DNA from 3 places in the Pseudidiomarina marina genome. Region 3 is predicted to be linked to each of the others. Evidence: predicted binding sites of a transcription regulator. Region 3 holds the regulator's gene; each other region holds the start of a gene.
The links. Region 3 encodes sigma-54, which starts transcription at its own class of promoters, with help from an activator protein. Its sites were predicted from a motif close to GTTGGCACGNNNNTNGNNT; they were not measured.
Positions count from the first base shown of each region.

Region 1: the regulator sigma-54 is predicted to act here: its motif matches at 1,413-1,431, upstream of LG272_RS02710 (hemerythrin domain-containing protein).
Region 2: the regulator sigma-54 is predicted to act here: its motif matches at 1,326-1,344, upstream of LG272_RS04495 (P-II family nitrogen regulator).

Region 1 is NZ_CP085233.1:559,866-562,137, forward strand. Features, by position in the region: gene norR (nitric oxide reductase transcriptional regulator NorR) at 1-1,316, opposite strand, end outside; gene LG272_RS02710 (hemerythrin domain-containing protein) at 1,499-2,038, shown strand; gene fnr (fumarate/nitrate reduction transcriptional regulator Fnr) at 2,049-2,272, opposite strand, start outside.
Region 2 is NZ_CP085233.1:943,185-945,456, reverse strand. Features, by position in the region: gene LG272_RS04505 (cysteine synthase A) at 1-704, opposite strand, end outside; gene rcsF (Rcs stress response system protein RcsF) at 730-1,092, opposite strand; gene LG272_RS04495 (P-II family nitrogen regulator) at 1,416-1,754, shown strand; gene LG272_RS04490 (ammonium transporter) at 1,765-2,272, shown strand, end outside.
Region 3 is NZ_CP085233.1:79,740-82,011, forward strand. Features, by position in the region: gene lptB (LPS export ABC transporter ATP-binding protein) at 1-105, shown strand, start outside; gene LG272_RS00390 (RNA polymerase factor sigma-54) at 114-1,487, shown strand; gene hpf (ribosome hibernation promoting factor) at 1,514-1,801, shown strand; gene ptsN (PTS IIA-like nitrogen regulatory protein PtsN) at 1,805-2,251, shown strand; gene rapZ (RNase adapter RapZ) at 2,264-2,272, shown strand, end outside.

The DNA of each region.
Region 1 (2,272 bases), 480 kb from region 3:
AGCTCGGCATCAATACTGACGATGTCATCGCGGCGAGCACCTAAGCTTAACGCTTTGATCGCGGCGCGGCTGATCGTATGTTCCAGTTCACGCACATTACCTGGCCAGTCGTAGCGTTGTAGTGCTTGCTCGGCAGCGGGTGACAGACGCAGCGCACGAACGCCCAAGCGGGCTCGGTTGAGCTCCAGGAAATGCCCCGCCAGTACCGAAATATCATCTTGGCGCTCACGCAAAGGTGGAATAGGCAGTGGATACACTGACAAGCGATGATACAAATCGGCGCGAAAATCGCCGGATTTTATCTGTTGTTTTAAATCGCGGTTAGTCGCTGCCACAATCCGAACATTTACCTTGTGTGAGCTATCACTACCGAGGCGCTGAATTTCGCCATTCTGTAATACTCGCAGTAATTTGGCTTGAATGGCTAAGGGCAACTCACCCACTTCGTCTAAAAATATGGTACCGCCATCAGCACTATCAAAACGGCCGGCGCGTTCACCCGTGGCACCGGAATATGCGCCGCGGGTATGCCCAAACAGCTCACTTTCGGCGAGGGTTTCTGGCAAGGCGGCGCAGTTCACATACACCAACGGTTTATGGTTGCGAGGTGATAACCGATGTAACTGGCGTGCAAACAATTCTTTACCGACGCCAGTTTCGCCGAGTAACAATACCGGCAAATCAGATCCAGCAACCACCTCTAACTCTTGCAACACCGTCATCAATGCGGCACTGCGTCCAATAATTTCTTGGCTATCGGTACCATTGCTGTTAAGTGAGTATTCACTGTCGCGACGATTGTTGCGAAGCGCTCGAATGTTTTGCTCAATCAAACCCATTCGAATCGCAGCTTCTACCAACAAACTAGCGCGCTGCAATGCCTGCATCGTGCTGTTATCAAAAGTGCCGGGGGTTAGCGCATCTAGTGTCAGTACACCCCAACACTTGCCTTCAATGTACAAACTAATGCCCATGCAATCATGCACGGCAAGATGGCCATCTGGACTATCTTCAATCAATCCATCATAGGGGTCAGGCAAGCTACTATCGGGTTCAAATCGAACCGTTTCCCGACTACTCAAGATACGTTCAAGGCGAGGGTGTTGTTGCACCAAAAAACGTCGACCAAGTGCTTCGCGTGCTAGTCCAATACTCGCAACAGGACGCAGCATATCTTGGTCATGTTTGAGTATCACGACAGCGCCACAGTTAAAATGTGTGCGTAGAGTTTTCACAACCTTTTCCAAGCGAATTACCGCTGGTAAATCGGTCACTAAATCGGCGATTAGTGTTTCAAGTAAAGAGACATCATGCATGGTAAAAACAACCCTTTTAGGCCTGAATGACCCGAATTTCAATGGGTTTAATTTACCATTGCTGAAAAAAACTCGATATAAATCAAAGTGGGTAGTTTTGGCATCGAAATTGCACCAGTAAAGGGGTAAATACGCTCAGTTGCGCTGTTTTCAGCGGAAAATTTTTAGTTAGGAGAAGCCATATGACTACCCAGACCGTCCATAGTGAAGCACTTGCCGTATACCAAGCGATGCCGAAGAAAGCACTCACCGAATTTATGGTGGAGCACTTTCATGAAAAGCACCGTACCCAATTGCCAGATTTAATCAACTTGGCGCGCAAAATTGAAGACGTTCACAACGACCATAGCGAGTGCCCAGCTGGTTTGGCCGAACACCTGCAAGCAATGTACCAGGAGCTAGAAAGTCACATGATGAAGGAAGAGCAAATATTGTTTCCAATGCTTGCCGGCGGTATTTATCCACAAGGGCCAATCGCCGTGATGGAAGAGGAGCATGATCAGCATGAGCAAATGATTGCGCAGTTGCTTGAGTTAACAAACCAATGCAATGCGCCACGAGGCGCTTGTGGTAGCTGGATTATGCTGTATGAGGGCATCAACGAATTTGTCAGCGACCTACATCAGCACATCGCCATTGAAAATAGCGTGCTCTTTAAGAAAGCTGAAGAAGCAGGAAAAGGCCACCATGGCAACGGCCACTGTTGTGGCGGTTGCCAATAGGCATAACGAGTTATTGAGCCAACTCGCGTAAGCGGGTTGGTTCAATAACGTTGACCAGTTTGTTTTGCACGTCAATCACTCCTTCTAACTGCAACGCAGACAGAATGCGGCTGATGGTTTCAACCGATAAGCCGAGGTAATTGCCGATGTCAGCACGGGTCATGGTGAGTCGGAACGACCGACTCGACAAACCGCGTTCTTTAAAACGATCCGCAAGGGTCACCAGAAAGTGAG
Region 2 (2,272 bases), 860 kb from region 3:
CGCATAATACCAATGCCTTCGGTAAATGAGCTACCGTGACTCACGTATTCTCCAGTTTTCAGATAGCTGTATATACCTGAGCCATCTGGATCTGTTAACCAAACTTGAATGTCAGGGTTCTGTTCTTTCAGAAACATTGAGCACCCAGCAATGGTACCCCCTGTACCGGCAACGGAAACAAGAATATCGACGTTGCCGTTGGTTTGCTGCCAAATCTCAGGACCCGTTGTAAGGTAATGTGCCCGCGCATTGCTGGTGTTTTCAAATTGATTCGCCCACCAATACTCGTCATTTTGTTCAGCCAATCGCCGCGCGGTATGATAGAAGTGGTTTTCGTTTTTAAACGGAACTGGGTCGACCGTCTTTAGTTGCGCACCATGCAGTGTAATCATGCGCTCTTTTTCTTTGCTTTGGTCATTCGGCATCACCGCCAGCATATTCAAACCAAACGAACGCGCCACAACAGCTAAGCCAATACCTGTATTTCCAGCTGTCCCCTCAACAATGGTCATGCCAGGCTTAAGCTCACCTTTGTCCATGGCATCTTTTATCATTTGCAGTGCCGCACGATCTTTTATTGAACCACCAGGGTTCTGCGACTCCAGTTTTACCCAGATATCACATCCGGTTAGCTCTGAAAGTGAATTTAATCGCAATAAATCTGTTTGCCCGATTAGTTCTGCAGAACGCTTAGCAACTTGCATGACGACTCCTTCTACAATAATTCACTTAATGTAACGGCTGTGATTGATGTGCGTCACCAGTGCAAATCCAGCGAGCACGGCACTCATCGGTTTGGTCTTGTTGGCAGCGACGTAGAATCACACGATTTGCGCCGAGCTCTGCCGCAGCGACTTTCATGCGCAATAATGCCTCTTGTTGGGTTGGCTTGCTCGAGAAAACATTGGCTTGGCATGATTCGCCTTGCACTCGGCCCAAACTGACAAAGCTTACATCGTTACGGGACAGCTCATAGGGACGCATAAACTCCACCGTTTCTGCCGCAGCAATATCCACTTCATTCACTGGTGACTGATTTGTCGCACAACCAGCGATAATAAACAGGACTGCGACTAAGGATAGAGATTTCATAACGATACCTTTGTTTTCTTTTGCTTAACATTACGGAGCTTACAGCCTCTTGTAAAGATTCAATCATTATATGTTATCCCCGCATAAACCGCATGCGTCAGAGCTTCCCCCCAAGTCATCGCGGCTCAATGCCTACTAACAGTGCAAGATTTAGCCTACTGATAGAAAACTGCACCAATGTAGTGCAAAAATCCTGCATTTTCACTGATGTTAGCGTCTTAATTAACGAATTTCTTGGCATGGCATTTGCTTATTTTTAAAGAGACGTTGACCAACAGACTACTAACGACCAAATCAGGTCATCTTTCGATCAAGGAGCAACCATGCAACTAGTTATCGCCATAATTAAACCAGCCAAGCTCAATGATGTGCGTGAAGCACTAGAGCAAATTGGCTGCCAGGGCATGACCATCACCGAAGTTCGTGGCTTCGGTCGTCAAAAAGGCCATACCGAACTTTATCGAGGTGCCGAGTACCGCATCGATTTCCTTCCCAAAATACGCATTGATATTGCTGTTACCGATGAACAACGAGAAGCGGCAATTGATGCTATCCGTGATGCCGCCCATACCGGCAATACCGGCGACGGAAAAATCTTCGTAACACCACTTTCAACGGTAATTCGAATTCGTACCGGTGAAGTTGATCAATTCGCGATATAAGGAGTTAGAAATGACAATTACCGAATTGGGTTATGCTTTAGATACATTATTTATTTTACTAAGTGCGGCGCTAGTCATGTGGATGGCAGCAGGATTTTCTATGCTGGAAGCTGGACTCGTCCGCACCAAGAATACGACCGAAATACTCGTTAAAAATATCTTACTGTACGCGCTTGCGTGCCTTTGTTACTTATTCATTGGTTATCACCTAATGTATGGTCAAGCTGAAACTACCGACTATTCCTCTAATGCCTTCTTGTTTTTTCAAATGGTGTTTGTTGCAACGGCTATGTCAATAGTATCTGGTGCTGTCGCTGAGCGAATGAAATTATCTATGTTTCTGGTTTTCACCGTGGTTCTGACAAGTATCATTTATCCGCTTGTTGGCAACTGGACTTGGGGCGGTGGATTTTTAAACGCCATGGGATTTACCGATTTCGCCGGTTCAGGTGTGGTGCACATGGCAGGCGCATCGGCGGCCCTCGCCGGGGTAATTATTCTCGGACCTCGCAAAGGTA
Region 3 (2,272 bases):
TACATTGTTAGTCATGGTGAGTTGATTGCGACTGGTGACGCCCATACCATCTTAAATAATCAACAGGTTAAAGACGTGTATTTGGGTGAGCAATTCACCCTTTAGGTGGTGCAATGAAACAAGGCCTGCAGTTTAAATTCTCTCAGCAGCTGTCGATGACGCCGCAGCTGCAGCAGGCAATTAAACTTCTACAACTTTCGACGCTTGAACTACAACAAGAGGTTCAACAAGCGCTCGAAGAAAACCCGTTATTGGAATTAGAACAAGCTGAGGCTGAAGGCGAAACGGCCATTACCGACGATGATGATCTTTGGGATAGTCCTTGTTCTGCGGCACTAGGTCAGTCCAGCTCGAGCTTTGATGGCGAAGACTCAGTGTTTGAAGGGGCCTCAGGCACAACTTTGCAAGACCATTTGATTTGGCAAATGCAACTCTCTCATTTTTCAGCTATCGATGAAGCAATTGCCCTCGCCATCATTGATGCCATTGACGATAGTGGTTACTTGGCGGTTTCTCTGGAAGAAGTTGTAACCGCCGTAAATCGTCAAACCGATGAACCTGTTGAACTCGATGAAGCGGCTGTCGTATTAAAACGCATCCAACATTTTGACCCCATTGGGGTTGGTGCTCGTGATGTCGGCGAATGTCTCACCTTACAACTCCAACAATTGCCCCATGATACGCCGTGGCGTAACGAAGCGTTAGCAACTGTGCGTGAGCATTTGGCTTTGCTTGGATCACGCGATTACCGAACTTTAGCACGTCGATTGCGTTTAAATGAAGACGACCTCGCTGCTGTGATTGACCTCATTCAACACCTTCAGCCGCGGCCTGGCGAAGCGTTTAACAATAGCGACGATGACTACGTTATTCCCGATGTTTTGGTGCGCAAGAAAAATAATCGCTGGATGGTTGAGCTAAATCCAGAAAGTGTGCCTAAACTTAAAGTGAACGAAAGTTACATGAAGTTATGCCAAGGAACGCGCCAAACCGACGACATGCAATACATACGCCAACAAACACAAGAAGCGAAATGGTTTATCCGCAGCCTTGAAAGCCGCAACGAAACGCTGCTGAAGGTCGCGAATGCTATTGTATTGCGTCAACAAGGATTCTTTGAACACGGTGAAGAAGCAATGAAACCAATGGTGTTAGCGGATATTGCAAGCGCTGTTGAGATGCATGAATCAACTATTTCTCGAGTAACCACGCAAAAGTATATGCATTCACCGCGTGGTGTGTTTGAATTGAAGTACTTCTTCTCAAGTCAGCTCGGTACTGATACTGGAGGGGAAGCTTCATCAACGGCCATTCGGGCGTTGTTGAAAAAGCTAGTTGCTGCGGAAAACCCGAAAAAGCCGCTGAGTGACAGTAAACTAACTGAACTCCTCGCGGAACAAGGTATCCAAGTAGCTAGACGGACCATTGCGAAGTATCGAGAGGCGCTCAATATTCCGCCCTCGAGTCAACGCAAACGTCTTATCTGAATCTTGGACAACAGAAGGAAGATGTTATGCAAATTAATCTGACTGGTCATCACGTAGAAATCACTGACGCATTACGCGAGTACGTCGATAGCAAATTTAGTAAACTCGAGCGACATTTTGACCACATAAACAACGTCCATGTCATTTTAAATGTTGAAAAGTTGACGCAAAAAGCGGAAGCTACGCTGCATTTGAATGGCGGCGAAATTTTCGCAGATTCAGAGCACCAAGATATGTATGCCGCCATAGACGGGTTGATCGACAAACTCGATCGGCAGGTTATTAAACATAAAGAAAAGATGAAACGTCACTAAATCATGGATTTATCCACCTTGTTAAGCCCCGACTGCACACGCTGTGCAGTCGACGGCTCAAGTAAAAAGAAAGTACTTGAGCTCATTGGTCAAATGGCCGCCCCTCGTCTGTCTGGCACCACCAGCTTCGATGTTTTTGAGAGCCTGCTTAATCGCGAGCGGCTTGGTAGCACCGGTATTGGGATGGGCGTTGCGATACCTCATGGCAGGTTAGCAAGCGCTAACAAACCGGTTGCAATATTGATTACTCTGTCATCACCTATCGATTTTGATGCGATAGACAATCAACCGGTGGATATCATTTTTGCTTTGCTGGTTCCTGAAGATCAGCACGAACAACATTTACAAACACTCGCGTCAGTGGCGCAGCGATTAAATGATAAAATTTGCACGCGGGCTTTACGTGATGCCCATAGCGATCAAGAATTATACGACCTGTTCACGGGTTAAGTAGATAACGACATGCAACTG